Regions from separate parts of the Corynebacterium limaceinasi genome, predicted to be linked through region 3. Evidence: predicted binding sites of a transcription regulator. Region 3 holds the regulator's gene; each other region holds the start of a gene.

Region 1 (10,419 bases), 410 kb from region 3:
GGTGGGGTAGACCCGCGCGATTTCCCACCGCGTTCGTGGGATTCCGGTGATTTGTGGGCTGGAAAGTCCGTTGTGGCTATGGCTCGGCGGATGGGCGTGACCAAGTACAAAGCCCACGCCCTCGTCTTCGCCGCGGCCCGCGAGCTCTTCGAGGAATCCGGTACCTTGTTTGCGATCCGGGATGACGGCACGATTTCTAATGCGCGCCGGTATCACCGCGAGCGCAGGCTCCTAGAAAGCCACACCATCTCCTTTACCGAGTTCCTTAGTAATAACGGGATGCGCGTCGATGCCGATATGCTCCTCCCATGGGCCCGGTGGGTAGGGCAAAGCAAAAACCATTGGTTCGATACATTTTTCTTCGTTGGCCTGCTTCCGAGCGGGCAGGAGCCGGACGGGGACACTCACGAAGCAGATGATGCCGGATGGTTTTCGCCGCAGCTCATCCTAGAGGGCTGGCGGGCCGGACTCGTCCGCCTCGTAGTTCCTACATGGGCGCAAATGCAACGGTTATGCAAGTACTCCACCGTCCAAGAGGTGCTTGATGATGCCTCCTCGTCCGACCTTCGCCCCGTCATCGGCGAGCCCCGCGATGACCCGCAGTATGCGGAATATTTCGCCACCACCCCTACAGAGCGCATATGAGTTTTAACCTCGATGAAGTCCGTTTCTTAAGCGAGCACAACGCCGAACTGGCTAGCTTGGACTTGGATCTGAGCAAGGCTTCGCAGCTGAAGGATCTAGAAAAGCTGAAAGCAGCCTACGGCGATTATGCGCGCTGCGCCATGGAGCTACTCACAGCCCGGCGGGGCGGAAAGCTGCCCGAGACCTGGCTTATGGATGCCGATTCCGCGCAGCAAGCCACCCCGCTGTCGGTTGCGCGCTATCGCTCAGAATTCCTGCAGCACCAGGGAATGCGCACCGTCCACGATGTCACGTGTTCCATCGGTACCGAAGGCTATGGATCGAGCCTTGACTACTTCGGTTCCGATATCGATGCCTCCCGCCTTGCCATGGCCCGGCATAATTTGGCTTCTAACGCGTTCTTTCAAGCAGATGCACTCACCACCACCTCTACCGCGGACGTCATTATCGCCGATCCCGCCCGTAGGAAGGCGGGGCGGCGGATTTCTCGCCCGGAGGATTTGCTGCCACCGCTACCGGACCTGATCGCCGCGCACAGGGACGCACACGTGGCCATTAAGTGCGCACCCGGCCTTGATTTTAGTGACTGGGACGGATTGGTCACCGTCAGCAGCGTCAATGGGGCAGTTAAGGAAGCGTGCCTCTACACACCAGGCCTCGGAACGGGCAAGCAGGCAGTGATGATTCAGGGGGAGTCAGTTGACGTCCTCACGGATGAAGAGCAGAACCTGCCAGACGCTGGCGCAATCGGCACCTACCTCATTGATCCAGATGGGGCAGTGGTGCGTGCTGGACTCGTGCAGCACTATGCGGCGCGCGAGGGGTTGTGGCAGATCGATCCGCGAATTGCGTACCTGACGGGCGAGCGCATTCCGCAGGGGACGTCGGGATTTCCATTCATAGAAAAGGTCCCCCTAAAGCGCCTAAAATCTGTACTAAAGGCCTATGATGCAGGAATCCTAGAAATCCTTGTGCGCGGCGTCGATGTTGACCCTGACCAGCTAAGGAAACAGATGAAGCTGAAAGGATCGCGGTCTTTCGCGGTCATCATTACGCGAATTGGCTCACAGGGTATCGCGTTGCTTTGCCAACCCCGAGTATTATCGTCCGAAGATAATTACGCAATATAAATCTATCGGAAAGGTGAGTGCCCCCAATGCCAACGATTGTGGCTCTGGTCAAGCATGTACCGGATACGTGGTCCACCAAATCTTTGGAGGATGACCATACCCTGGATCGCACCTCCGTGGACAACATCATTGATGAGATTAATGAATACTCCGTGGAACAGGCGTTGCGCCTGCGCGATGAAAATCCGGATGAAAACTACCGTGTTGTGGCTTTAACGATGGGCCCCGCACAAGCAGATGAGGCCCTCCGCAAGGCGCTTGCGATGGGTGCAGATGACGCGGTCCTCGTTTCCGATGACGCCCTAGCCGGCGCCGATGCACTGTCTACCGCGTGGACCCTGAACGCAGCGATTAACACGCTAGAGGATGTCCAATTGATCACCTTGGGCAATGAGGCTTCCGATGCCTCGACCGGAACGCTCGCGGGACTGCTCGCTGAATACCGCCAGCTGCCCGCCTTGACCGAGCTGCAACAGGTGGAACTTTCGGGCGGCGCGGTAAAAGGTAGCCGCGAGGACGCCCGCGGAACCTGGGTGCTCGAGGCCGCCCTTCCTGCGATTATTTCCGTCACCGATAAGGCGGATAAGCCGCGCTTCCCCAACTTCAAGGGGCTCATGGCTGCAAAGAAGGCGGAGATCACCACTCTGAGCGTGGCGGACCTGGGCATTGATGCCATTGCGCCCACCACGACCGTTACCGAATCCTCCAAGCGCCCGCCGCGAACGGCCGGCGAGGTTATCTCTGAGCCGCAGCCGCAGGATGCTGCGAAGAAGATTGCTGACTTCCTAGCCGCAAAGAACTTGATTTAGGAGTAGAAATGTCTCACGTTTACGTACTTGTTGAACACGATGCAGACAGCATTCTCCCCGTTACCGGTGAGCTCATTACCGCCGCACGCGAATTGGGGACGGTGTCTGCGGTGGTCGTCGGCAAGCAGGCAGATGCCTTCGATGCCGAGCTAGCCGCCCTCGGCGCCGCCCAGGTGGTGCAGGCAACGGCGGAGGATTATGACCAGCGCCTGGTGACCCCTGAGGTAGATGCCTTGCACGCCCTGGGCGCAGCCAATCCGGCGCCAATCGTCCTGGCCGCCAGCCCGACGAATAACGAGATTGCGGGCCGCCTGTCCGCTCGCCTGGCTTCCGGCGCGCTCGCGAATGTGGATTCCATCAAGGCGGATGGCTCTGCAACCATGACCATTTTCGGTGGCACCTACGAGACCACCTCGCAGGCTTCCGGCAGCTGCCCGATCTATACCCTGCAGCCCGGCTCGGTTGCGGCGGATCCTCAGCAGGTGGAAGCCCAGCCAGCCTCCATGCCGCTGCCTGCGACAACCGAGAAGGATGTCAAGGTTAATTCCTTTACTCCCGCTGAGAAGTCCGCTCGTCCCGAGCTCACCGCAGCCAAGGTCGTGGTCTCCGGCGGCCGCGGCGTGGGCGATAACTTCGCCGAGATCGTCGAGCCGCTTGCCGATGCCCTCGGTGGCGCCGTCGGTGCCACCCGCGACGCCGTCGATGAAGGCTTCTACGATGCCACCCACCAGGTGGGCCAGACTGGCGTGACCGTGTCGCCAGATCTCTACATTGGCCTGGGCATTTCCGGTGCCATTCAGCACACCTCGGGCATGCAGACCTCCGGCACCATCGTGGTGGTCAACCAGGACCAGGATGAGCCGTTCTTCCAGATCGCAGATCTCGGCGTTGTCGGCGACCTGCACGAAATTGCCCCAGCCCTGACCGAGGAATTGAAGGCACGCCAGTAATGCCGCACTATTTCGACTACGCAGCAACCCAGCCGATGCGCCAATCCGCCATCGACGCATGGGTTGCCGCCTCCGGCTCGCTTAACTCCAGCGCCCAGTACGCCTCTGGCCGCAGGGCACGCTCCGTGCTTGACGATGCCCGCGAGAAAGTCGCCTCCCTCCTTGGGTGCGAACCCATCGAGGTCGTCTTTACCTCCTCTGGCACCGAGGCGGATAACATCGCTATCCAGGGCCTTTATGCGGCGGGAAACACCAACCGCATCATCTCGACGGATATTGAGCACCCAGCCGTGCGCGATACCGTTGGCAAGCTTGCCCAAGCCGGCGCCACCGTGGACCTACTCCCCGTGGACCGCAGCGGGCATATTAGCGATGGGGGCGCCTTCGCGGAGCCTGCCGATCTTGCCACCTGCATGTGGGCCAATAACGAAACCGGGGCGATTCAGCCAATCGAGGAGCTTGCCTCCCTCGCGCAACAATCCGGTATTCCCATGCACGTGGATGCTGTGCAGGTAGCGGGCAAGCTGCCCATCAATTTCGCGGAGTTGGGCATCACAACGCTCGCCGCCAGCGCCCACAAGTTTGGCGGCCCGCGCGGCATCGGCGTGCTATTAGCCAAGCGCACCCCAGCGCCGCAGCCGATTTCCTATGGCGGCGGCCAAGAGCGTGGACTACGCCCAGGCACCGTGGACGTCGCCAGCGCCTCGGCGCTCGCCGCTGCCTTGGAAGAGTCGATTGCCGAAAGCGCTGCCGAGGGCGAGCGCATCGCTGGACTCCGGAACAAGCTGCGGGATCGGATCCTTTCTTCCATTGACAACGTCGTGGTGAATTCCACCGAGCCATGCTTGCCGTCGCACCTACACGTTTCTTTCCCCGGCACTGATGGCGACAGCCTCATCATGCTGCTGGATTCGCTGCAGATTGAGGCATCGACTGGCAGTGCCTGCAGCGCAGGCGTCAACCGCATGTCCCACGTGCTTTCTGCAATGGGTGTCAGCGAGGATGAAGGAATTGGATCCCTCCGGTTTACCTTGGGGCGCCTTACCTCCGAAGACGATGTGGATTACATGCTCGCGCACTTGCCAGATGTTGTTGCTCGGGCCCGCACGGTTTAGGTATCAGCCCTTTCTTTGGCAGCATTGCGCCGCGCGGCGATTGCCTGGGCAACGGTGAGCGCCCAGTTCTTATTCTTCGCCGCTAGCGGCCCCTGCGGTTCGTCGTATTCCCACCGCCCGTCTTGGAAGAGCCAGATAATGTCTCCGCTGTGCGGATCCATGATGTAAAAGGCGCTTTTATCCGTTTTTACATTGTGATGGTGCTGGCACAACGAGGCCAAATTTCCCGCCGTTGTTTTTCCTCCCTCTGAGAAATCGATCCGGTGGTCCTTCTGGCACCTGTAGGCCGGGCGGTTGCATCCAGGCCAGCGGCACACACCATCGCGACCTTCCACATAGGCACCGATGAGCGGCGGCGTGGAGTAGGCCGGGCTTACCCTTGTTTCCGCCTGGTCCATATCCCGTGTCGTAGTCGGGGTTAGCCGGTCTGCGGTATCAGGGTGTACCCATCCATAGCCCTGGATAAAACCGGGAGCCGCTTTTATATCGCTGGCGCGGTACATATATAGATGCACCTGAGATTTATCTTCGACGGTTCCGAGGATCAGCTGGGCTAGGGCATCGGCCTTGCTGATTCCGTGTTCTTCCGCCGTGCGCTGAACAACCTCGTCAATGAGGATGAGCGCGTCTTCGTCGAACTCTACGTTTAACCCTGCTCGTCCGCCCGCGGTGGGGTAGATGAAATAGGATTCATTTCGCGCGTCCTCTTCCTCGGGCTCCTTGTCTCCCGTAGAGTCCGGGGATTCCATCGTGATGAGCCCATTGAGCTTTCGACGCAGGGCAGCGTTCGATGGAAAACTTTGGCCCGGCTTTGTGGGAGTGAGGTACTTTTCTAATTCTGCGTCTATGCGCTGAAGGATGCGGCTGTCTACCTCGCCAAGTTTGCTCAAGACCGCATCGATGGTGATAAGCCGAGAGAAGTCGAGGAAGTAGTGGGTTTCCTGCAGCAGTTGGGTGCGCGGCAACTCTTCTAAGCGGTACAGGGCCATGGTGATATCCCTCGTGCGCCGCTCGCTTAAGCCGGTGCGACCCGCTAAGATATGGCACGAGATATCGAAATCGTCTTCTAGGCTTGGTTTAATTTCCTTCCAGAGTCGGTAGTCGGACTTTCTATTGCAGGTGGCACTAACCGCGATGTCATCGTGTGGGTCAGTGATGAGGTAGTAGGGTTCCACGGCGATTATCCCCCGAATTTCGCACTAAGTTTCTAATTTCCATAGCTTCACCATAAGCCACCCACTCAACCCCCGCAAGCCGAAAAGCGAATATCTGTTCTAGATGGTACATTTTCAACGAAATTGTCTACGCGAGTGAAAAATTTGTCTCCAAGGTGCGTGTGTTGCAAATGTGGTTAGTGTGAATGATTGTTAGACTCTCGCGCATGACAACTATGAGGGCACTCCGCAAGAGCATCATCGCGGTTATCGCTGCAGTTGCAGTCACGGTAAGCGGGACCGCTGCCGCACAGGCAGCATTGGGAACCAGCGCACCAAAAGGTATCGATATTGCTGCCCACCAGCACCCAGGTGGCATGCCTATTGACTGGAATAAGGTGAAATCTGACGGCCAGTCCTTCGCCTTTGTTAAGGCAACTGAGGGTGGAGACTGGATTAACCCGCACTACGTCAAGGATATTCAAGCCGCCAATGTGCACGGCCTGAAGACCGGCGCATACCACTATGCGCGCCCAGCTGGCGATGCGAAGACGCAGGCCGCAAACTTTGCCACGCAGATTGCGTTGGCGCCGAACCAGACGTTGCCGCCGGTGCTTGATATCGAGGTCTCCGAAGGCAAGTCGGCCTCCCAGCTGGAGAGCTGGATCGAGGAATTTACCTCCGAGCTCAAACGCCTGACCAACCGCACCCCAATGATTTATACCTACAAGTACTTCTGGATGGGCGAGATGAATAACTCCCAGAAGTTCTCCAATATGCCACTGTGGTTGGCGGCATACCAGGATGAAGCCCCGGATCCAGTGGGTGGGTGGCAGAACCTGTCCTTCTGGCAGCGATCCGGATCGGGCAAGGTCGCTGGTATTCCTACCGACGTGGACATGAACCTCTTTAATGGCTCGAAGCAGCAGCTAGAGTCTTTTAGCGGCGGCAATTACATCGATATTGGCGGCGCGCTCGATAGCCTCGTCCTCGACGATGGTGTGGACCTGAGCTCCGATAGCACGCCGCTGATTGGTGCAATCTTCGCCCTTGCGGCTGGTCTCATCGCAATGCCCCAGTTTGCCGATGCCGCCAAAGACGCCGGGCTCGATGCCCAGGCTGCTGAGGGCCTGGCAGATTTTGTGAAGACCTTGGAAGACGAGGACGCTCTACCTCTCAAGCAACTTGGCAAGATGGCGGTTGGTGACTTCACCGTGGGCGACTTGGCGATGCTGCTAGAAAACGCTGGCCATGTCAATGGCGTCGACAAGGGCGAGGTCTCCGGCTCTCAAGTCGAAGAAGCTAAGGATGCGGCGAAGAAGGCGGGTGCTGATGTGCCGGACTTCGATGCTGATCAAGTAGCTGACTTGCTCAATCGCGTGCTGAAGTAGCTCCTGCAAAGAATTTACGGGTCCAGTTTTCATCCTTAAAGTGTGCGGGAACGGCCCCACCTAAGAGTGCCTTTGCCAGCTGAGCGGCTTGGACCGAGCCCTCAGCTGGCAGTTCTGTATCTGAGGCCAGCAAGATGATATTTCCATACCGGCGCCCTTTGAGCATGGGTGGGTCGGCGATGACGGCGAGGTGGTCGAAGACCTCAGAGAGCCCGGCTAATTCTTGCTTCGCCAGCTGGAGGTCCGAGTGATCGCCGCAGTTGGCCACGTAGAGGCCGCCGGCTGAAAGAGATGACTTCACCGCGCGGAAAAACTCCACCGTAGTCAGGCTTTTCGGGGTTTTATCCCCAGCGAATACATCGCGGATAATGATATCGCGGCTAGCGGGCAGAAAACCTTCGGTCTCTTTTCGGGCATCGCCGGGGCGGATTTTGACGGTGGGGGAACGGGGGACATCGAAAAGCTCGCGGACTAATTCGCCCAGTTTGGCATCGAGCTCGACTACTGTATGGCGGCTGTCCGGCCACAGGTCGGCGAAGTAGCGCGGGAGTGAGCAGCCGGCCCCACCGAGGTGGGTAACACGCAACTTATTAGGCGAGACCGTATTAAGCTGCTCTACCGCAGCTGCGATCTAACGCATGTATTCAAAGTCGAGTTCCTGCGGCTCGCCCAGCACGATATGGCTGCTAGGAACGCCATTGACGTTAAGGATATAGGCTCCGTCGCGGAATTCATCCGGCACAACCTCGGCGGTACCGGTGGAGATCTCGTAGGTGCCGGTAATGCTTGAGCTGTTCGCGGCTCGCTTTCTACCCATGGGGTTCAAGCTTAGGGAATGGAATCGATTTAAGCTGCGTTGGGGCAAGGGAGTACACTTTCGGGCCTGTAGTCGAGGTATTTAAAAGGGGAATGCAATGCGAGTATTGGTAGCAATGTCTGGCGGCGTGGACTCATCTGTCGCCGCCGCCCGCGCGGTGGAGGCTGGCCACGATGTCGTCGGCGTGCACCTGGCGCTGCACAAGGACGCGCAGCAAACGCGTGAAAAGGCCCGCGGCTGCTGCTCGCTGGAGGATTCCGCCGATGCCCGCCGCATTTGCGATAAGTTGGGCATTCCGTTTTATGTCTGGGACTTTTCGGAGGAATTCAAGGAAGAGGTCATCACGGACTTCGTGGATTCTTATGCTCGCGGTGAAACCCCGAATCCCTGCCTGCGCTGCAATGAGAAGATTAAATTCCGCGCATTGCTGCAAAAGGGCATGGCCCTAGGCTTTGATGCCGTTGCGACCGGACACTACGCCACGCTTGATGATGACGGTTATATGCGCCGCTCAAAGGATGAGAATAAGGACCAGTCTTATGTGCTCGGCGTCATTTCTGCCGAGGAGCTGGAGCACTGCTTTTTCCCCATCGGTGACACCCCCAAGCCGCAGATCCGCGAAGAGGCTGCGGCGCACGGTTTCTCCACGGCGAAGAAGCCGGATTCTTACGACATCTGCTTCATTCCAGACGGCAATACCCAGCAGTTCTTGGGATCGCGCATCGGGCTTCGCCCCGGCATGATCGTGGACCAAGAGGGCACGGAGCTTAAGGAACATGATGGCGCGTGGAACTACACCATCGGCCAGCGCAAGGGCTTGGACATTAAAGCTCCAGCTGCTGATGGCCGCCCGCGCTACGTCACCGATATCGATGCTGCATCGGGCACGGTGACCGTCGGCGCGCGCGAGGACCTAGCGGTCACCGCCATCCGTGCCGATCGCCTGAAGTACCTGCACCCTGGCATGGACGGCGACTTTGAGTGCGAGGTGCAGGTTCGCGCGCACGGTTCTGTCGTGCCGTGCATCGCCCACGTGGACCGCGCCGCGGATTCGATGCGCCTGGAGCTCGAGGAGCCGCTGTCCGGCGTTGCCCGTGGACAGGCCGCGGTGCTGTACCTGCCTTCCCCCGATGACCTCGGCGATATCGTCATCGGTTCTGGCACCATCTGCGAGACCGTGTAAATGACCGGATTCGCACTCGGCCCCATGCCCGGCACGTCCATGGCGGAGGCAGCGGACATCATCATTGGCGAGACCGAGCTCCCCGCCATCCCGCAGCTGCCGGAACGCGGGCTGGGCTCCGATTCGGTAGGGCGCACCGCCAGCATGCTCGAGGCCATCACCATTGACTGCGGGCCCCGTTCCTGGCGCATGACGGCTCGGCCCCAGCTGCTTACCCGACGCGCGTGGGATCGCCTCGAGCGCGACCTCGATGAGGTGCAGCAGGTCTGGGGTGAGACCGTCCCTCGCATCAAGGTGCAGGCGCTTGGCCCATGGTCGCTGGCGGCCAGCATCGAGCTTGCCGATGGCCACCGCGTCCTCACCGATCCCGGTGCCTTTGCAGAGCTTTCCGATGCCCTGCTGCACGGCATCCGCACCCACGCCGCCGACGTCGCACGCCGCTTCCACGGCGAGGTCGTGGTGCAACTGGATGAGCCGCTGCTTGCCGATGTCATCGCCGGCCGCATTCCAGGAACCACCGACTTTGATTCGATCCCCGCCGTCCCTGATGAGGCGGCACTCGAGACCCTCCTGCGGTTTGAGGCGGATTATCTCCATGCTCCGCCGCTGTGGTCGGTGGCTGGGGCCGTGAAGACATTCCTCGTTGATGCGCGCTACCGCGACCGTCTATCTACCCCGGAGCATTTCGATGGGATGGGCGAGCACCTGTCCGAAGGCCGCCGAGTCGGCGTTCCACTTTCCGGCACCAACGCGCAGGACGAGGCGATTTCGCTTGCCCGCCACCTGGACCGCATTGGCATGCCGCGTGAGCTGCTCGTGGACCACTTTGATGTGTTTCCGGCTCGGGCATCGGCAAGCTCATTGCACTCTGTAACCGAGACCGCCGCGATCCTCACCCGCGATGCGGGCGACCTTTAAGCAGCTCGCCCAAGGCTATCTGTCTTCGGAGACTTTTCACTGCGGTCTGTGTATATACACCAGGCGACGGCGCCCATGTGTAGGGAGCAAGCGGTTACGAGGACATACCACCAGCCATAATTGACTAGGCTGTACCACGGAGCGGCGTTACCAACGAAGGCGATCATGGCGATGCTGACAATCGCCGACGTGATAAGCATCCCCGAGGAAGGTGGTTTCTTGAGCGCTTTCCACGTTCCCCAGATTTCGGATGCTGTGATGGCGGCAAAGATTAGGGTGGTAATCATTTTAATTCCTTAAATCTCAT
Region 2 (10,419 bases), 200 kb from region 3:
GCGTTGCCACCGTCGTAACCGGAGAACCGGCGTCTTCTATCTTTCCGCGGAGGCGCTCGCCCCACTCATCATCAACACAGATGACCGCGCGCTGGGCGGCCTGCTCCCCTAGGAATAGCCGGGACTTGGCCGAAAAGTACTCCTCCATCGTGGGATGGAAATCCAAGTGGTCTTGGCTGAGGTTGCTGAACCCGGCCACAGCAAAGTTGGTTCCGCGCACGCGGCCGAGCTCCAAAGCATGGGAGGAGACCTCCATGACCACGTGAGTCACGCCCTCGTCCTTCATGCGGGCGAAAAGTTCTTGCAGCCGTGGGGCTTCCGGCGTGGTCAAAGAGGTGGGCACCGGCGTGCGATTGATGCGGGTGCCGGTGGTTCCGATAAGGCCGACGGAGTGCCCGGCCTGCAAGAGGCCAGCCTCCAGCAAGTAACTAGTCGTGGTCTTGCCGGAGGTGCCGGTAATACCCAAGACCGTGAGATCGCGGGTGGGGTGTCCGTAGATTTCTGCTGCAATCGGACCTAGGACTGCGCGGATATCTTCTACCACGATGATCGGCCGGGTTTCGTTAGCCTGGCGAAGGTGATCGAGCCCGGGGGCATCGGTAAGCACCGCGCCCGCCTTGGTATCGCCGACGAACTGGGCGCCGTGCACGCGCGTGCCCGGAAGGGCGGCAAATAATGCGCCTTCGGGAAGGCTCGCGGAATCCAAGCCGCACGCGCTGACCTCAACGGTGCCATCACCGATGACGCGTCCGTGCGAAAGCTGCGCAAGTTTTTCTAAGGAAACAGACATTTCAAGCTCCTATTGTTCCCGCAGGGTCATCCGCGGCGCTGGTGTCGAGGTAGGAATATTATCGCGGTTAAGCAGCCAGGAAGAGATATCCCGGAAGATTGGGGCCGCAGACTGGCCGCCGCCGCCATTGTCTTCCACGCCGGATTTGGGCTCATCGAGCATGACTGCGACGACGAATCGTGGGTCATCGGCAGGCGCAATGCCCGCAAAGGTGATCCAGTAGGCAGAATTAGAATACGCCCCGGAATTCGGGTCCACCTTCTGCGCGGTACCGGTCTTACCGGAGAGCTGGTAGCCATCCAATTGGGCGTTGGCGGCCGTACCGTTTTGCACCCCGGCATCGTCATCTTGGAAGACGGCGCGGAACATATCCACCGCAGTCTTGGCGGTTTCCTTGTCCACTACCTGGGTCTTCTTAGGCTCGGGTAGCTTTTCCGTCTCGCCATCGGGGTCTTTGATCTCGTCGATGATGCGCGGTTCGATGCGCTCGCCGCCGTTGGCCAATGCTTGATACACGCTAGCCATCTGCAGCGTCGTCCACGCCTGGCCCTGGCCGATGGGCAAGTTGGCAAAGGTGCCGCCGGACCATTGCTCTTGGTCTGGCACCGTGCCGGCGGATTCATTCGGAAGCTCAACGCCCGTGTTAGCGCCCAAGCCAAACTTCTTCAGGTACTCGGCATATTTCTCGGGGCCAAGCTTATCCGCGATCATCAAGGTGCCCACGTTGGAGGACTTACCAAAGATGCCGGTGGTGGTATACGGCTCGGTGCCGTGATTCCAGGCATCGTTGACGGTCACGCCAGCCATGTCGATGGAGCCCGGAACCTGGTGCACCTCATCCGGAGTGGTAATACCCTCCTGCAATGCGGCTGCCGCCGTCACTATCTTGGCAACGGAACCCGGCTCATAGGGGTGGGAGATGCTACGGTTCTCGAAGTCCTTGCCCTCTTTAAGCTGGTCTTCGATATTCTTATTCGGATCCACCGTGTCGGTATTAGCCATGGCGAGCACCTGGCCCGTCGCGGCATCAAGCACAACGGCCTCGGCACCCTCCGCCTGGGAATTGGCCTTGGCCTTTTCCAGCTTTTGCTGGACGTAAGTCTGCAGGTCCAAATCCAGGGTGAGGGTGACATCGCGACCATCGACGGCATCCACAACATCGCGCAGCGTGCCGGGGATGACCTGCCCATCGGCGGAGACATCCTCCGTTGACTGCCCATCAATGCCGGTCAGCTCGGTATCGCGGGCCGCCTCAAAGCCGAATTGGCCGTGGCCATCCATAGAGACCTTGCCCACAGCGTTTTCTGCAATCGCCCCATTTGGGTACTGGCGGATATCTTGCCGGTCGGCCGCCACGCCGTGGTACTTATTGGAAATCTCTACGGCGACATCTGGGTCCACATTGCGGACCAAGACCTCGTACTGGGTATCGGCCTTGAGCTTGTTTTTAATATCACTCGCATCAACCTTGGAGGCAGAGGCACCCGAATCCTCAATCATCTTCGGGATGCCCTCAGCCATCTCCTTGAGCTTGTCTTCCATTTGTTTGGTGAGGTACTCGTCCTTCTTGCCCTCATCCATGCCCTCGAGTTTTCCCTCGGAGGTGGCTTCCATCTTGGCCTGCTCTTTGAGCTCATCGCGCAGGCGCGTGGGAGAGACAGTCAAGGAACGAGACTTCATTGTATAGGCCAAACGCTGGCCATCCCGGTCCAGGATCTCTCCCCGGCGGGCCGGGTCGATATAGACGCGTTCGCGCTGGGTAACAGCCTTTGCCGCAAGATCTGGGCCCCAGACCAATTGGACCCACGCAAGGCGCCCGCCCAAGGCGACGGTGGCGACGACAACACAGGTCAAAATGATGCGCAGGCGCTGGCGCATGATCGCTTGTTGGGGCACAACAGAGCTAGCGGTGCGGCGCGGCCGCGGACGGTATCCACGGTTGCCACCATTATTCGGTGCAGTCACGGTGCTCAGTCACCTTCCCTTCGCCGCCACAGGTTCTTGCGTGTATCGATTGTGCCCTACAAGATGGGCAGTGCCCGCGCTACCACGCGCGAGCACAGAGAATTTCACCACTTATTCTGTCCGTTTAATCGGCCTGGCTGGTGTACGGCGCGCGGGCGGGAAGGTTGGGGCGATTATCGCTGGCGTCATCGCGATTATCGTCGTTATCGCTGCCGCGGTGCTCATCCCGATCCTCGTCCGCATCATTACCGCGCGCATGTTGCTGCTGCCCGCGCGGCACAGCGTTAAGGGAATCAGACATTCCCTCCGTATCCTTCGGGTCGCTCGAGGCTTGGCCCGGGCGGATGGGTTCACCGTTAACATCGATAAGCTTTTCCGTATCAGGAGTGCCTTCGCGCTTGGCGATGATCTCGCCATCCCCGCCGACCTCAGTCACGCCGGGTTGCTTGGGTACGGCCAAGCCCAGCTCATCCGCGCGGCGGGCAATATCCGCCGAGGAGCTTAAGTTCTCTGCATCACGGTTCAGCGACTCAATCTGATTATCCAACTGCGATTCCTGCACCGTTAGCTGCTGGATCTTAAACGTCTGCGAGGTGGACAAACCAGATAGCCACATGGCCAGCACTACCCCGCCAATCAGCAAGGTAACGGCTAAGACAGCAACGCGGGTAAAAGCATTATTCTGCTTCGTCTGCTGTTGCACCCGCCGGCCGCGGAAGCTGACGACCTGCTTCGAACCAAGCCGCTTCGCCCCGCGGTGCGGAACCCGGGTACGGCTAGGAGCCGTCCGGCGCGCCGTTTTCCCGGTAACCCTAGGGGCGGTGCGCTCGCGCACAGCGGTAGGCACTCCGGTGTCGATTCCGGTGGTGAAGTCTCGGCTGGCGCCCATGCTGCGAGTGGCCTCTCTGTCGCGGCTGTCCGTCAAGTGCTGGTTTCGGCGTGGGATGGTGCTCATTTCTTGCCTCCCGGGGGTAAAAATTCTGGCGTGCCTTCGAGCCGTTCTAGAGCCCGCACGCGCACCGACGCGGCGCGGGAATTTTCTTCTACTTCCGCCGCAGATGCTTTTTCGGCCCCACGGGTAACCGTGGCGAATTCCGGTGCGGTGCCCGGCAGGTCCATCGGTAGACCGACAGGCGTGGTGGACGTAGATAGCTCCTTGAATGCTGCCTTTACGAGGCGGTCCTCTAAGGACTGGTAGCTCATAAAGACCGCGCGCGCCCCAATGGAAAGCGCACTGGTGATTACGGGAAGCACATTTTCAATGGCCTCCAACTCGCGGTTGACCTCTACTCGCAGCGCCTGGAACGTGCGCTTTGCGGGATGCCCACCCGTGCGGCGCGTTGCCGCAGGGATGGTCGAGTATAGAAGCTCAACCAAGCGGCCCGAGGTGCTAAACGGTTCCTTCTCGCGCTCCTTGAGCACAGCGGAGGCAATCTTGCCCGCAAAGCGCTCGTCACCATAGGTCTTGAGAATCCGCGCCAGGTCCCCGTGCGAATACGTATTGAGCACGTCAGCGGCGGTAAGCCCGTGGCTCGGATCCATCCGCATATCCAGCGGTGCGTCCGTCTTATAGGCAAAGCCGCGCTCTGCCTGATCCAGCTGCATGGAAGAAACGCCCAAATCGAAGAGGGCTCCCGCGATTCCGTGGGCGCGGGCAGCATCAAAGATATCACCCTCGCCCTGGGCAATGGCGGTACCCAACTCATCGAAGCGAGCATTAACCGCGCAAAAACGCGGGCCGAAGGGCTCTAGCCTGGCCGAAGCATTGCGCAATGCCTGCTCATCGCGGTCCACACCGATAACGCGTGCCTGCGGGAAGGTCTGGAGGAAGTACTCGCTGTGGCCGCCGGCACCCAAGGTGGCATCGACAAGCACAGCCTGCGAGCCCGCAGCCTCCACTCCGGGGCGCAGGAGCTCTGCCATGCGCTCGCGCATGACCGGCACATGGCCGTGGTTATCCGCCACATTGTAATTAAGGTCAGTTGTAGCCATTACTCCCCGCGTCCCCCTTTCTTATTTCCGCTGTGCAGGACTTCCTATCGTGGAAAGCACGACGAGTGCATATAGGGCCCTGTCCGAGGCAGGTTTCTGATATCGGGGAAGTACACCAGAATCATCCGCCTCGGACAGAGTCCTTACACGCACTCGAGATGCGGGCTTTTACAGCAAGCCCGCAAGTACGTCATCGGCATCTGCTGCCGAATAAGCATCTTCAGTTTGCGATTGATACTCAGCCCACGCGGCTGCATCCCAAATTTCGAGGAAATCTACTGAGCCAACCACCACGCACTCTTTGGACAAGCCCGCGTACTCACGGTGGCCTGCGGACAAGGTGATGCGACCATGCCCGTCGGGCCGCTGTTCGTCCGCACTTGCCGCCAAGTTACGAATGAAAGCGCGCGCTTCCGGGTTGGTTCGAGAAACCGCCGCAGCCTTCCGTGCGCGTTCGGCGAACTCTTCGCGCGGGTACACGGCCAAAGAATGGTCCTGCCCCTTGGTAACCATCAGGCCACCGGCGAGCTCGTCGCGAAATTTTGCAGGAAGCGTTAAGCGCCCTTTGTCATCAAGCTTCGGAGTGTAGGTTCCGAGAAACATCCCGGCGTCCACCTTCCTCACTCGACAACTCCGGATTCCCTCACGTCAGAAGAGAGTTTTTCAACCCCATTCCTCCGCTGCGCCCCACTCTACCCCACGTTCCCCCACATACCCCACTTAAATCGCCATATTCTTAATAACTCAAAAAATATGTGCAGTTAAAAGGGTATTTTTACGGTGGGGAGAAATCCCGCGCCCCACCTTGACAACCCCGAAAATCCACCCCTTTAGCCCCATTTACAACATCGAGATCGCCCCACCTCATACACCACTTACAGCGCAATGCCTGCATATCCGACCTGCTACCACCCTCTGCCACCCACAAGCCCCCACCGCGCCGCGGTTTTGGTCAGAAGGTGGGGCAAAGTGGGAAATTTTGGTAAGGCGTAAAAAATCCCCAGCCACCCTTCTTGGTGACTGGGGAAATGAAGAGTTCGCAGCTAGCTTTCCTCAAAGCGCCGACGGAAGTTTTCTTCCAACTTGCTGCCTACCCCACTGTTACGAGACGAGGCTGCTTTCTTTGACCGCCCATTGGTGGACTTTTTCTTTCCTGCACTAGCGGGCTGGTCGCCGCGGAGCATCCACACGCCAGCGGCGAACATGACGAGGAATCCGGCGATGGAGAGCGCAATAAACCACAAGCTTTGCTGCGCCAAGGCCACGCCGCCAACAAGCATGCACAAACCAACCACGATGAGCGCGACCCCACGTAGGGTAACTGCGCCGCCGGATCCGCCGATCGAGGTAGATTCAGACACAGAAGCGCCAAATTTAGGATCGTCCGCTAATAACGATTCCTCTATTTCACGGAGCGTGCGTTGCTCCTGCTCAGAAAGAGACACTTTTCCTCCAACTAGGGACTGGGCTTCGGCCGATATATCTTCTACCAATACTAACGCCCAGAGTAACCAGTATGTTCCCCAAAAGGTAGTTATTCCCCTCAACAGTGATTATGGCGCCGCAATGCTGCTGCTATGCCGCAAAGGATCCCAGAATCGTCTCGGTTTCACTCTCATCTAAAAATTGCGCCGCCTGCTCCATTAGCCCGTAGACATACTCCTCATCCGGAGTTGCATCCAAGCCAGATCCCACCCGGGCGCGAGTACGAGAATAGGTCTTAAAAGCTTCCGCCCACTGCTTTTCTTCGGCCCCGACCAGAGCCAAGCGGTCCCACGCGCTCGTTGGCAGGCGCCGGCGGCGAGAGACCACCGACACGGCTACTCGCGCACCCGCCGTACGCAATGCGGACTGATAAGCCACCTCTAGCGCTTGGTCAAAGCGACCATCCGCCGCGTAGCTTCTGGCCTGATCTAGAAGCTCGCGGGCCTGGAAAAGAAAGTGGGCCCGCTTTGCGCCCTGCTTGCCAGCGAAGCGACCGGTAGAGCGGGACTGCGTTGCCGAAATAATCTGTGCCATTGTTTTTCTCCTGTACTGCGCTAATAACTAACCGTGTTCGATTGCCGTTGACTTTAAGTAGCCAACCGGACATCTACCCCCTATTCTAGTTCACCTGTTCGAATTACTCAAGAGTTTTACCAGCCGTAAATCGATGCATATCGAACAACGTTCGATAGTTTTCTTTGTTCGACTGAATAACCCCGCCCCCACCCTCGTCCGCCGGTAGCCACACGTATCTGGTGTGATAGATACCGTGAGTTTCGAAATCCGCCGCTTAACCCCGCAAGAGTTCTCTATGCTGGCTCCCCAACTCGTGGAGATCTACATCGAGGCCATGGGATATGACCCGGTCACGTTTTCGCGCAGCGTGGACAATTGGCAGTCGGATTCCATGCGGCCCGGGTTTACAGCGCTTATCGCTGCGCATGACAACGGCGTCGTGGGAGTGGCCTATGGATTTTTAGGCTCACCAGATACTTGGTGGGATTCCGAACTGCGCCGCGCCCTGCGCCGCAATGGCGGGATAACTGAGTCCGAATGGGGCATGCTGCGCAGCTACTTTGAGGTGGCCGAAGTACACGTGCTGCCTTCCTTTCAAGGACACGGTTTAGGCAGGCAGCTACTAAAAGGGCTGCTGTGGAATATCCCTGCCCAATATGCTTTATTATCAACGCCGGAATCGCCACGGGAAGCCAACGGGGCTTTTCGCCTCTACCGGTCTGTGGGCTTCTTTGATGTCGTGCGCCACCATCGCTACCCGGCGGATCCCCGGCCCTTTGCCATTTTAGGAGTGGGCCTGCCGCTATAAACCTGCGTTATTTCTTCTCGGCTCTAGGCGGTATCGTGTGAAAGTGTGACTATGACGAATATTCCTGAGCTTGCGGATATCCCCGGCGCGGTGCGCGAAAAACTGGCCATCTTCTTGGATCAGCGCCGGGAACACGTGGCAGAAATCGGTGCCCCAGTCAGTACCGCCATGAGCTTTTTGGAATCATTCGTCCTCGATGGCGGGAAAAGGGTGCGCCCCATGTACGCGTGGGCGGGTTACCTTGCCGCCGGGCGCGGTTCGGAATCCCCAGAGGCGATGCTGCGCGCGGCATCCTCGCTGGAGTTCATCCAAGCCTGCGCGCTTATCCACGATGACATCATTGACGCGTCGAATACGAGGCGCGGGAAACCGACGGTGCATCGGGAAGCAGAGCGCCTTCACCGGGAGTCCGATTTCTTAGGGGATCCGGAATTCTTTGGCACGTCCGTGGCCATCTTGGTGGGCGATTTTGCGCTGGTCTACGCCGAGGATATGTTTCAGGATTCTGGGCTCAGCCCAGAGGCTTTGCAGCGTGCGCGCGAGCCCTGGCGGGGAATGCGCACCGAGGTTTTGGGCGGCCAATTGCTCGATATTTCCCTCGAGGCAGCCGGTTCGGAATCGGTGGCGCTGAGCAATTCCGTCAATCGCTATAAAACCGCCGCCTATACCATCGAGCGGCCCCTGCATTTGGGCGCTGCCATCGCGGGAGCAAGCGAAGAATTAATCTCGGCTTTCCGCGGCTATGGGCACGATATCGGCATCGCGTATCAGCTCCGCGATGACCAACTGGGGGTCTTTGGGGACCCCGAAATTACGGGCAAGCCCGCCGGCGACGATCTGCGAGAGGGCAAGCGCACGGAGCTTCTTGCCTTAGCGCTACAGCGCGCCGATGAACGCGACCCCAGTGCCGCCGCTACCCTGCGGAAATTCATCGGCCGCACCTCCGATACGCAGGACTTGCTGCGCCTGTCCCAAATCATTGCGGATTCCGGCGCCCCGGATGAGATTGAGCGCCGCATTACCGCGTTGACGGAATCCGGGTTAGCCCATCTGCGTGCGGCGAACGTGGATCCGCAGATCACGGAAACGCTAGAGCACTTGGCCATTCAGGCGACGACGCGCCAAAAGTAGGTATCACCGTGGCCAAAACCTACTCCTTGCCAGTCCCCCGCGCGCTCCCGCTGGGCCTCGTGGCCTCGTGTGTGCTCCTTTTCTCGTCCTTTTCCGGCGGCTCGACCCGCAATCGCGGCGGCGTGCTCGAAGCGCTCAATATCGGCTTCTTCTCCTATGGTCACGGGCGCAACCTTGGGTTGGTGCTGTATTGGGTGGGCATTTTCCTCCTCGCCGCCGCCTGGGTGCTTGCCGGGCGCATGATTATCCGCCGGCAGCTTAAAAACCCGCGCCCAGAGGGAGGGGTGCGCGAGCTACGACGCATCCTTATCGCTTGGGTCACCCCACTGCTTTTCGCCGGCCCCATGGCTTCTAGGGACGTGTATTCCTACCTCATGCAGGGCGCCATGGTCCGCGATGGGTTCGACCCTTATACCGAGGGCGCCGCCATCAACCCCGGCCCCTTCCTGCTGGAGGTCTCCCAAGACTGGCGCAATACCACCACCCCGTACGGTCCGCTGCACCTGTGGATAGGCAAGATCGTGACCACCGTTGTGGGCGATAACGTCACCGCCGGGATCATCATCTATAAGCTGCTTTCGCTCTCGGGCTTTGTCCTCATTGCGTGGACGGTCCCGCGCATCGCCAGAAAGCTCGGCGCGGACCCGGCGGTCGCGCTGTGGATTGGCGTTGCCAACCCGGTCATCATCTTGCACCTCATTGGCGGCATGCATAATGAATCCCTCATGGTCGGCCTGGTGTCCTTGGGGCTTTTGGCCGCGCTGCACCAGCGCTTCCACGCCGCGCTACTGCTAGTCGGCACGGCGGTGGCGATGAAGGCTACCGCGATCTTTGCAGCCCCCTTCATCGTCTGGCTGATGCTGCACCGCTACGCGCCCAAGGGTTCTACCGCGGCGCGCACGGCGGTAGTTTTCGTCTGCTCAGGGCTCATCGCTGCCGTGGAAATCATCGCCTCCGTGGCGCTTATTACCTGGGCCTCCGGCACCTCATGGGGCTGGCTATCCCAGGTCAGCGGAAATTCTAAGGTGATTAACCCCTTGGCGGGCCCGACATTGGCCGCAGACATCATCGTCCCAGCGGTCCACATTTTTGACCCGGACGCATCCTATAACGCCATCCTGGGCGTCCTGCGCACCATCGCGATGGTGTGCATGCTCATCGGGCTGGTCATCGTGTGGTGGCTAAGCCGGCACACGGCCCGCGATGCGATTATGGGCACCGCGGCGGCCTACCAGGTTGCCTTCGTCTTCAACTCGGTGACCCTGCCGTGGTACTACGCCTCCATCTTTACGCTCATGGGCACCTTCCGCCCGCCGCTGTGGCTGCTGAAGTTTACCTCTGGCGTAGCGCTATTTATCAGCTTGAGCTTTTCCGGCGATGGCAACCACCAGCTCTATAACTGGTTCTGGGTCATTGGCGTCATCGTTTTGTCCTGGTCCGCAACGCAGTGGATGTTCGATGGCGTGAGCCAAAAAGGCCCTCAACTCCCCAAGCGCTGGGCTAAAAAGCAGACGCCTGAGCCCGCCGAATGACCTCGCGCGCCAGGTGCCCGTGCAGGGCGTCGATTGGCCGGCCAGGCAGGGAATCATCTGCGGTAAAAAGGTGGCGCAGGATTTCTTCGTCGTCATAGCCGCCATCGGTAAGCACGGTGATAACGCCAGTGATATGCTTGGCGATGCTCCCCTTGTCATTGAAAAATGCGAGCGGCACGCGCTTGCCTTCGGGCGAGTCC
Region 3 (10,419 bases):
CGGACACGGCGATATTCCACAGCTCGAAGTTAGCGTCTTCCACGCCCGGCTTGGAGATGAAGTTCATCCGCAGGCCGAACTTAACCTGTGCGTAGTCATCGCCCAACCAGCTCTTGGCGCGGTAGGCAACGTTGTTCATTGCCATCACGGTGGCAGCGCCGTAAGCGGCGTTGATGGCTTCCTCAGAGAGGTGCTCTTGCGCCTCTTCCGCGATTTCAGAAATCACGGTGTCATTGCGGGTAGCTGCCGCCGAGGCCAGCAGGGTGCCCCACAGCTGCTCTTCATCCAGCTCGGTGGTGCGGGTCAACGCGCCGAGGTTGAGCTTCTGATCCTTGGCGTACTCAGGCAGTGCTGACTTCAAGTTCTCGATAGACACAGTCTTTCTCCTTCTCAATCTTTTCTCAGTAACTTAAATTGCAAGTCGGGTGCGGGCCCTCCCCGCCTCATGGGGCGGGGACAGCGCTCACGCGTAACTAATGCTTAAAGCTGGGACTGAACGACGTCCATCTTGTCGATGTTCTTCGTTGGGTCATTCTTCTCCCAGTTGCAGGCGCAGACCTCTTCGGACTGCAGTGCGTCGAGGACGCGCAGGACCTCGTCAACGTTACGGCCCACAGCGTCCGGGGTAACGGAGACGAACTGGATGACACCATCTGGGTCGATGATGAAGGTTGCGCGGTCAGCAACGCCGTCAGCGTTTTCTACGCCCAGTGCGCGAATCAGGTCGTGGCGCACGTCGGAGAACATCGGGAACGGAACGTCCTTCAGGTCCGGGTGGGTTGCGCGCCAGTTGAAGTGAGCGAACTCGTTATCGGTGGAGCCGCCCAGCACCTGGGTGTCGCGGTCCTGGAACTCTTCGTCCAGCTTGCCAAAGGCAGCGATCTCGGTCGGGCACACGAAGGTGAAGTCCTTGGGGTAGAAGAAGACGACCTTCCACTTGCCCTCGTACTTGTCCAGAGAAACCTGCTCGAAGTAGTCCTCTGGCTGGCTAGCGTTAACGTTGTGCAGGTCGCCGCCGGTTAGGGCGGTGAGGTCGAATTCTGGGAACTTTTCGCCAACGGTCATGATAGGCATGTTCTTCAACTCCTTCTTAAAAGGGTAATCTTTTTTAAGTTTCCGACAGTCCTGTGCCAAGGACCACGGGCCGGACCCTCTCCGGCCCAACACCAAAGACAATACCATTAATTCCGGTCACGTCAATAGCTAATCCTATAGATAAATGTTAGAGTGATAGGCATGCATAATAAAGAGTATCGACCAACACTTGCCCAGCTGCGCACGTTTGTCACCGTGGCGGAAAATAAGCACTTCGGCACCGCTGCCGCGAAGCTGGAGATCTCTCAGCCTTCCCTCTCCCAGGGCCTGGTAGCGCTCGAGCAGGGGCTCGGCGTGCAACTCATCGAGCGCTCCACCCGCAAGGTCATCGTAACCTCGGCCGGCGAAACGCTATTGCCCTATGCCAAGTCCACCCTCGAGGCCGCCGATACCTTCCTCGCGCACGCCCGCGGCGCCCATGGCACGCTGTCCGGCCCGCTGACCATCGGCGTCATCCCAACCATCGCCCCGTATATCCTCCCGGACTTGCTGGCGATGATTACGGAGACCTACCCAGAACTTGAGCCGCGCTTTGTGGAGGAGCAAACCCAGCACCTCATCGCGCGCCTGCGCAACGGCAACCTCGATTTAGCCGTCCTCGCCTTGCCTTCAGAGGCCACGGGCATGGTCGACAGCCCTCTGTACACCGAGGACTTCGCCCTCGTCAGCCCACCCGATCACCCCATCGCCGGGCGTACGGACGTCCAGGTTGCGGAGTTGCGGGACTTGGATTTGCTGCTGCTTGACGATGGCCACTGTCTCCGCGACCAAATCGTCGATCTCTGCCGGCACGCCCACGTCAACCCGGCAGAGGCAACGAATTCCGTCACGCGCGCCTCATCACTGACCACTATTATGCAGTTGGTCATGGGCGGGCTCGGCTGCACCCTTATCCCCAAGTCCGCTTTGGCCACCGAATGCCACGGCAAGAACCTCGGCATAGCTTACTTTGACCCCGATGTCACCGCCGAGCGCGAAATCGGCCTCGTCTTCCGCTCCTCTGCCGCACGCAGTGAAGAGTTCCGCGAATTCGGTACCCTGATTACCGCCGCTTATGAAAATGCCCTCGCCCGCTCGCTCGAGCACTAAATCGCCACACACGTTGAAGGCCACCGAAGCAATACCTCGGTGGCCTTCAACAATAGTTAAGCGCTTACGCAGCTTGGCCGGTCGCGCGGCCCGCACACTGGCGGAACAGATAAGCCGTAGACAGTACCGTAACCGGTACGGCGACAATCAAGCCAACCAGTAATAGGATGCCGCCGGCAATCGTGATCAGCGCGTTGAGCACCGTCAGCAGCAAGAGCTGGCCGTAGTTTCCTTTACCGGCCTTAAACCCGTTCTTAATGGCCTGGCCAACCCCGTCACCGTCGGCTGCAAACCACTGCATCAGCATATAAAGCGGCTGGATGAATAGGCCGATGAGAGCCACTACAGCCATGACTCCGAAAAATCCCGCCATGGCTTCCAATGCCTCGTCCTCGGTGGCGTTGGTGCCCGCGTCTGGGCCGAGGAAAATCGAGCCACCAACGAAGATGAACATTACTACCGAGGTAATAATGCCGATGATGATCATGATCGCCAGCGGCTGCCACCACCGCACTTCCTTGCCCACATAGCTCCACCCAGTGCGCGGATCATCGATCTGGAAGAGCGCCAGCCGCATCACCAACAAGGTGACGACGGCCATGATCACGTAGGACACGATCTGCACAATGGATCCCGCACCGGAGGCATCCGCACCCTCTGCGGGAGCAACGGCTATGCTTACGCCGGAAAAAGCGATGACAATGACGCCAACGAGCAAGGCACCGAGGATCCACAATTTCCAATTCTTAGATACCGTGCGAAAGGCCCACGAAATCGAATCAATGGCCGAGGGCTTTCCGGTAAACCCGCCGGAATTTACGGTATTATCCTGTGCTTGGTAGCCCGCATATCCTTGGTTTCCGGAGCTTTCGTGGCTGCCACTCTCGTGGCTGCCGCCATAGGACGGCAGGCTTCCGTAGCTCGGCTGATCTTCTGGGTGGTCAGTCGGTTCATAGCGCGGAAAATCGTCATTTCCACCGGATTTATCGTCGTTCATCAGCGGTGCCTTCCTTCTGCATTCGGGTTGGGCGCAACGAGAAAAGTATCGTTGAGATAAGTGCTTTCACAATAGCAACTTTTTCCACTCCACGTAACCGGGGTAAGCTCATAGATTAGCCATGACACAGCATGAAACCACGACGTCGCAGGCTCCTAGCCGCGATGAACTTTTTGCAGCATTAGACAACGTCACCATCGCCGAGGCCCGCAGCTTCCGCCGCCGCCTGTCGAAGGCACGCGCCCCCAAGGCCCTGCGCGAAATCGGCCAGGATATCCAGGCTGCCGCAGATCGCCTCGCGCTTGTCGATGCCGCCGTCCCCCAACTCACCTACCCCGATTCCCTGCCAGTCAGCGCCCGCAAGGACGATATCGCCGCAGCGATTGAAGAAAACCAAGTCGTCATCATCGCTGGCGAAACCGGTTCTGGTAAGACCACGCAGATCCCCAAGATCTGCCTCGACATCGGCCGGGGCCGCCGCGGCCTTATCGGCCATACGCAGCCGCGCCGCATCGCCGCGCGGACCGTCGCCGAGCGCATCGCCTCCGAGCTCGACCAAGACATTGGGGAGTCGGTGGGCTACGCCATCCGCTTCGATGACCAGGTCTCTGATAACACCGCCGTAAAACTCATGACGGACGGCATCCTGCTAGCGGAAATGCAGCGCGATCGCTTCCTTAATAAATACGACACCATCATTATCGATGAGGCGCACGAGCGCTCGCTGAATATCGATTTCCTCTTGGGGTATCTCAAGAGGTTGCTTCCCAAGCGGCCCGATCTCAAGGTGATCATCACCTCCGCAACCATCGATCCGGAAAGTTTTGCCGAGCACTTCGCCCAACCCAATGGCACCCCCGCGCCCATCATTGAGGTCTCCGGGCGCACGTACCCGGTAGAAATCCGCTACCGTCCCCTCGAATTCGAGGCCGGTGGAAAGCTGGTGGATCAAGACCCGCTCGATGGCTTAACCGAGGCCATCGAGGAGCTCATGGCAGAAGGCGACGGCGATATCCTCTGCTTTTTCCCCGGCGAGCGCGATATCCGCGATGCCATGGAAGCCATCGAGGCCAAAAAATGGAAAAACGTCGAGGTTGCTCCCCTCTTCGGGCGCCTATCCAACCAGGAACAACACCGCGTATTTAGCAATCACCGCGGGCGGCGCATCGTTTTGGCCACCAATATCGCCGAAACCTCGCTGACCGTACCCGGGATCCGCTACGTCGTGGATACCGGCACTGCGCGCATCTCGCGCTATTCCACGCGGACCAAGGTGCAACGCCTGCCCATCGAGCCGATTTCGCAGGCCTCTGCTAACCAGCGCTCCGGTAGGTGCGGCCGCGTCGCCGATGGCATCGCCATCCGCCTCTATAGCGAGCAGGACTTTCAAAGCCGTCCGGAATTTACTGACCCGGAAATCCTGCGTACCAACCTGGCCAGCGTCATTTTGCAGATGGTCTCGCTCAAGCTCGGCGATATCGAGCAATTCCCCTTCCTCCAGCCACCCCAGTTCAAGGCCATTCGCGATGGCCTCAACCTCCTCCACGAGCTCGGGGCGCTCCAGGATAAGCACGAGAAGCCCACGCTGACCGAAACCGGCCGCAACTTGGCCCGCATCCCACTCGATCCACGCATGGCGCGCATGCTTATCGAGGCCCATACCAACGGCTGCCTCCACGATGTCATCATCATCGTTGCCGCCATGACCATCCAAGACGTGCGCGAACGCCCGCTGGACTACCAAGCGCAAGCCGATCAGGCGCACGCGCGCTTTAAGGACAAGACCTCTGACTTTTTGTCCATGCTGAAGTTGTGGGATTACATCAAGCAGACCCGCAATGAGCAATCGGGCAATAAGTTCCGCAAGCGCATGAAGCAGGAGTTCCTCCACTACATGCGCATCCGCGAGTGGTTCGACTTGGTCCGCCAGCTCAAAGACGTCTCCAAGCAGCTGGGGTGGGATTACCAAGAAGCCACCGAGCGCCGCTCCGACGATATTCACATCGCGCTGCTATCCGGACTGCTATCCAATATCGGCGCCCGCGACGGTAATTCCAAGGAGTTCCACGGCGCGCGCAATACCCGCTTCCTCGTCTTTCCAGGTTCCGCCTTATCCAAAAAGCCGCCGGAGTTCCTCATGGCGGCTGAGCTCGTCGAAACCTCTCGGCTTTGGGCCCGCGACGTCGCCGCTATCGACCCATCGTGGGTGGAAAAGCTCGGCGCCGACCTGCTCAAACACAACTATTCCGATCCCACGTGGTCCCGCAAGCGCGCGGCCGCCATCGCACACCAGAAGTCCACGCTCTACGGCGTGCCCATCGTCGCGGATCGCACCGTGCCCTATCACCGCGTGGATCCCGTCGCTGCGCGCGATATGTTCATCCGCAATGCGCTTATCGCCGGCGAGTGGAATGCGCATCATGACTTCCTCAAGGCAAACGCGCAGGCCCTTGATGAGGCCGCCGAGTACGAGGAAAAGGCCCGCCGCCGTGGCCTCATCGTGGATGAGGATACCCTCTTTGATTTCTATGACCAGCGCATTCCAGACAAGGTCACCACGGGCCGGCATTTCGATTCCTGGTGGAAGAAAAAGCGCCGCCAGAAACCCGATCTGCTGAATTTCGACCCAGCCACGCTTGTCGATGACTCCCACGACGTCACCGAAGTCTCCTTCCCCGATCACTGGCGCAAGGGCTCCATCGATTACGAGCTGACCTATAAATTCGAGCCCGGCGATCCCCTCGATGGCGTCACCGTCATGGTTCCCGTTCCCATGCTTGCCGGCCTCGATACCGAAGGCTTCGATTGGCTCGTCCCCGGCCTGCGGCTCGAGCTCGTCAACGAGCTTATTCGTTCCCTTCCCAAGGCCCTGCGGCGCACCGTCGTGCCCGCCCCAGAATTTGCCGAACGCGCCATGGAACGCCTCATCCCCTTCGAAGGACCGCTTACCCAGCAGCTTGCCGATGTCCTGCGCGAGCTCGGCGGCCACGGCATCAACGCCTCCGACTTCCAACCGGACAAGCTGCCGGAACATTTGCGGATGAATTACGCGGCCATCGACAAGCGTGGCACCATCATCGATTCCGATAGGGACCTTGCCGCCCTGCGCGAGCGCCAGGCCGGCCACATTAAATCGTCCGTCTCGCGGGTAAGCCGCACCGCCGAATCCACCGCGGTCAGCGAGTGGACCGACGATACCCTCGGCACCGTTGACGAGACCGTCACCACCACCGTCGATGGCCACGAGGTCACCGCCTACCCAGCATTGGTGGCTACCAAGGAAGGCGTCGAGCTTAAGGCTCATCCCACCAAGGCGGCTGCCGATGCCGCCATGGTCACCACCACCCTCACGCTTTTGATGCGCGAGATTTCCGTCTCGACCGCGCAAATGGTCAAGGGGCTTCCCTTGCAGCAACGCGTTGCCGTGGATTCTTATCCGCATAGCGGCGCAGACGGGCTGGTGAATGACGCCCGCGTAGCGGCAATCCGCGACCTCATGCTCGAAGCCGGCGGCCCCGTGCGCTCGCCAGAGGCGTTTTCCGAGCTCAAGGATACCGTGAAACCGCAGGTCCCCGGCCGCGTGCGACAATCAATCGTCTCGATCGCGCCTGGCTTGGCTGAGTACTCCAACCTCCGCGCCGAGCTTTCCCAGTGGGACGGTCCCGCCATCAACGATATGGAAAACCAACTTAATTTCCTTCTTCCGCCGAATGCCATCACCGTGCACGGAGCCGCGCACCTGCGCCACCTTCCCCGCTACATCCAGGCAATGCGCATCCGCTTGGAGGACATGTCGCTCGATCCGGATCGCGATGCGGACCGCCAAGCAGAGGTCGATAATGCCAAGGCCTACCTAGCAAACCGCCTCCGAAACCTTCCCGCGGGCCGCGAAAAGACCCGCGAGGTCAAGGACATCCACTGGATGATTGAGGAATTGCGGGTCTCGCTTTTTGCCCAGCGCCTCGGCACGGCCCACGCAGTATCCCTGCGGAGGATTCAAAAAGCGGTGGATAAGCTGCGCTAGTCTCCCCAACGTCACGGTCCCACCGCCGACCGAGGACCCCGGCTCCCCGCTACGGACGCCCGGTCCGCTGGCTAGCCGTCCGGCCTGCTGGCCGCTCGGTCTGCTGGCTGGCCACCCGGCCGGCCGTACCTAAGCTAAAAATCTGCTTACTCGGCCGCCGGCGGCGTGAACATTGGGCAGGCTCTAGCGGAATCATGCGCACAAAATGCCATTTAAGACTGCTTCGATCCTGCGCAGGAACGGCCGTATCACGGCTGAGAAATCGTCCTACACTGCGCAGTTTAAAGGTCCCCGCGATCGCGGCGCCGCATCAAACGAATCTCCGATTCAAAGTCATCCGCGCTCTCGAATGATTTATACACCGAGGCAAAGCGCAGATATGCAACCTCGTCTAGGTCACGCAGCGGCTCGAGAATCGCTAGCCCGATTTCGTTGGCATTCACCTGCGAGGAACCATGCCCCCGCACCGTTTCCTCAACCTCTTGGGCCAACTTTTTTAAGGCATCATCGCTAACGTCACGACCCTGGCACGCGCGCCTAACGCCCCGAATGAGTTTATCCCGGCTAAATGGCTCAGCAAGGCCATTTCTCTTAACAACCAGCAGTACGGCCTTTTCCACAGTGGTGAAGCGCCCCTTGCAGGAAGCACACTCCCGCCGGCGCCGTATCGATGCGCCAGCATCAACCACGCGCGAGTCAATAACGCGGGATTGTTCGTTATGGCAAAACGGGCAGTACACACTAGTCCTTTCGCTAATTTAGCTTCTCGGTTTAGTTTACCTCCCAAGGCCAAGCCAAAAACCTGACATCATTGCGAAAGACCTCTCCTGCTCGCGTGCCGGTCTCCGTGAAGCAAGCAGGCCCTATCTGCCGCTGGTAAACAAGCTGCTGCCTAACAAGGCTCCAAGCCTTAAACCCCGAAGTGCCTGCTTTAGTGGCCTGCTTTAGTACACGCAGCGCTACTGACCGATCGCTGCTTCTACTTGCTGTACCGAAGCGCCAGGATCAGTCGGCGTTTCAGCATTCGTACCCATCAGCCCGCCGGCAATCGTGCCGAAAAATACGGCAGCGCCAAATACTGCACCAAGGAGGTAATTCTTGCGCGAACTTTGCGCATCGTCTTCTTTCATCGGCCTGTTCGCGAAATCAGGTAAGAAACTTTCATCAGTCCACGTATTCGAATAACCTTCACGATTCGTTCGATATACGGAATTTAAGGTCCTGATTTCCCTCTTTTCGGAAGGAGAATGCTGCACGCCCCAGCTTTGATCATCAATATCCCAAATGGCGGCTGAAGGGACGATCTGTGGACGTGCCGCGCGTTGTTTAACCGTGTTATTGCGAGAGTTAAGTAGTTGAGACATTGCTTTCCTTTCGACGACCGCCGTAAGTCTAAAGCGGCCCCTTGACACAGCAAGAGCTCAATGTCGCTCCTGTGTTCGAGACTGTTTCTATGTTCGATTTATAGCACCCCTTCGAAAACCTGTCCAGTTTTTCGCGTAAATCTCGAACGCTTGTACTTTTCGTGCTACAAATGAGTTATGGCACGCAGGTGTCACCCAGTCCCTTTTCAAGCTACGAACGCAGAAACCTCAGACCCCCTAGCTAGGAGCCGCACATGGGCCGCAAGAAAGCAAGCACCGCAAAGAACGATTACGCCTCCCTTTCCGAAAGGCAACGCCGCATCCTTAACGTCATCAGCGATGCAGTGATGCTCCGCGGTTACCCGCCCAGCATCCGCGAAATTGGTGACGCCGCCGGCCTGCAATCCACCTCATCCGTGGCCTATCAGCTCAAGCAGCTTGAGGAAAAGGGCTTCTTGCGCCGCGATCCCAATAAGCCCCGCGCGGTCGACGTACGCCACCTCAACACTGACGACGCCGAAAAGAAGCCGGGCCGCAAGTCTAAGGAGATCCCCGATACCTCTGCCCGCGGCCCTGAAGAGTCTGCCGCCGTAGCTTATATTCCCGTCGTTGGCCGCATCGCCGCCGGTGCACCAATCACCGCAGAGGAAAATATCGACACGTATTTCCCCATGCCAGACGAGGTCGTCGGCGGGGGCGAGCTCTATATGCTGCAGGTCGTGGGCGATTCCATGCAGGATGCCGGCATCCTCAACGGCGACTGGGTCATCATTCGGTCGCAATCGGTGGCTGAGGAAGGCGAGTTTGTCGCCGCGCTTCTCGATGGCTCCGAGGCCACCGTCAAGGAATTCCACCGCGATTCCTCTGGCGTATGGCTCCTTCCGCACAACGATGCCTACCCGCCCATCAACGGCGATGATGCGGAAATTATGGGCAAGGTAGTATCCGTCTTCCGCAAACTCTAAGCCCCGGCAAGCTACGTTAACCAAGCCGCACGCGAGTTTTCGCCTGCGGCTGTTGTCGCCGCCTGCACTCTGCGCCCGCTTTCTTGAAACCCGCTCTTTGCACTTAGTACGCTGCCCTGTTTCCCCTGCTTGGGGAGCAGGGCCTACGAGTTTTAACACATTCCATGCCTTTCTGCCTCGCAATCGCGCCCCAAAAGCCAACTTAAGCGCGCGGGACTTATTGAAAAAGCACCCCCGAAATAACGGATCTGTAAGTTAAGCGCTACTAGGGTTGGCTTTCAACTAGGGCAAATATAGCTGACTGACCTGCGGCTTTCATCCCAAACCAGACAACGGCGCACACCCTAATTTTTGTTTTCGTCCGATTACCGCCGAATTTTGACACAATGGAGGGAGAAATCCCACATCAGTTAGCTTTCACCGAACGCCTGCATTCGCAGACGGAGTAACCGCCCGGACGAAGGCAAGGAGCAAGGAGGGTCTGTGTACGCAGAGGAGCGACGCCGCCAGATCGCGTCCCAAACTGCCGTCGAGGGTCGCGTGAACGTCACCGAATTATCGGAGCGTTTCGACGTGACTGCTGAAACCATTCGCCGCGACCTAGCCGTGCTAGATCGTGAGGGCGTTGTCCACCGCGTTCACGGTGGCGCCGTGGCTTCGCAGGCGTTCCAGACCGCGGAGCTCACCCTCGATACCCGCCAGCGTTCCGCATCTGGGGCCAAGGCTGCCATCGCGCACGCCGCGCTCGATTTCCTTCCCCCTGGCGGCGGCAGCATCTTCTTGGACGCCGGCACCACGATTAATACCTTTGCCGAGCTCATCAGCCAGCAATACCCGCAGGCGCAGTTCAATATCGTCTCCAATAGCCTGCCCATCGCGCTGTCG

Evidence for each region. The regulator LexA, encoded in region 3, represses DNA repair genes until DNA is damaged. The targets are predictions, from matches to a motif close to CGAACANNTGTTCG.
Region 1: a site for LexA is predicted at 5,912-5,925, ahead of ACLI1Q_RS05530 (HNH endonuclease signature motif containing protein). Genes of this name have one in related genera too.
Region 2: a site for LexA is predicted at 6,854-6,867, ahead of ACLI1Q_RS08430 (SAV_6107 family HEPN domain-containing protein). Genes of this name have one in related genera too.

Annotation. Positions count from the first base shown of each region.
Region 1 is NZ_CP177100.1:1,112,959-1,123,377, forward strand. Features, by position in the region: gene ACLI1Q_RS05505 (NUDIX hydrolase) at 1-645, shown strand, start outside; gene ACLI1Q_RS05510 (class I SAM-dependent methyltransferase) at 642-1,775, shown strand; gene ACLI1Q_RS05515 (electron transfer flavoprotein subunit beta/FixA family protein) at 1,802-2,584, shown strand; gene ACLI1Q_RS05520 (electron transfer flavoprotein subunit alpha/FixB family protein) at 2,593-3,534, shown strand; gene ACLI1Q_RS05525 (cysteine desulfurase family protein) at 3,534-4,649, shown strand; gene ACLI1Q_RS05530 (HNH endonuclease signature motif containing protein) at 4,646-5,824, opposite strand; gene ACLI1Q_RS05535 (glycoside hydrolase family 25 protein) at 6,031-7,194, shown strand; partial or broken gene ACLI1Q_RS05540 (spermidine synthase) at 7,175-8,011, opposite strand; gene mnmA (tRNA 2-thiouridine(34) synthase MnmA) at 8,109-9,194, shown strand; gene ACLI1Q_RS05550 (methionine synthase) at 9,195-10,112, shown strand; gene ACLI1Q_RS05555 (hypothetical protein) at 10,109-10,399, opposite strand; gene ACLI1Q_RS05560 (serine hydrolase domain-containing protein) at 10,409-10,419, opposite strand, start outside.
Region 2 is NZ_CP177100.1:1,727,158-1,737,576, forward strand. Features, by position in the region: gene ACLI1Q_RS08400 (UDP-N-acetylmuramoyl-L-alanyl-D-glutamate--2,6-diaminopimelate ligase) at 1-790, opposite strand, end outside; gene ACLI1Q_RS08405 (peptidoglycan D,D-transpeptidase FtsI family protein) at 800-2,668, opposite strand; gene ACLI1Q_RS08410 (hypothetical protein) at 2,880-3,710, opposite strand; gene rsmH (16S rRNA (cytosine(1402)-N(4))-methyltransferase RsmH) at 3,707-4,747, opposite strand; gene mraZ (division/cell wall cluster transcriptional repressor MraZ) at 4,916-5,350, opposite strand; gene ACLI1Q_RS08425 (DUF3040 domain-containing protein) at 5,791-6,192, opposite strand; gene ACLI1Q_RS08430 (SAV_6107 family HEPN domain-containing protein) at 6,323-6,766, opposite strand; gene ACLI1Q_RS08435 (GNAT family N-acetyltransferase) at 7,002-7,556, shown strand; gene ACLI1Q_RS08440 (polyprenyl synthetase family protein) at 7,608-8,687, shown strand; gene ACLI1Q_RS08445 (alpha-(1->6)-mannopyranosyltransferase A) at 8,696-10,219, shown strand; gene ACLI1Q_RS08450 (Rv2175c family DNA-binding protein) at 10,188-10,419, opposite strand, start outside.
Region 3 is NZ_CP177100.1:1,522,504-1,532,922, forward strand. Features, by position in the region: gene ACLI1Q_RS07440 (carboxymuconolactone decarboxylase family protein) at 1-376, opposite strand, end outside; gene ACLI1Q_RS07445 (peroxiredoxin) at 481-1,074, opposite strand; gene ACLI1Q_RS07450 (hydrogen peroxide-inducible genes activator) at 1,237-2,184, shown strand; gene ACLI1Q_RS07455 (hypothetical protein) at 2,249-3,181, opposite strand; gene hrpA (ATP-dependent RNA helicase HrpA) at 3,303-7,205, shown strand; gene nrdR (transcriptional regulator NrdR) at 7,487-7,945, opposite strand; gene ACLI1Q_RS07470 (hypothetical protein) at 8,165-8,569, opposite strand; gene lexA (transcriptional repressor LexA) at 8,824-9,534, shown strand; gene ACLI1Q_RS07480 (DeoR/GlpR family DNA-binding transcription regulator) at 10,018-10,419, shown strand, end outside.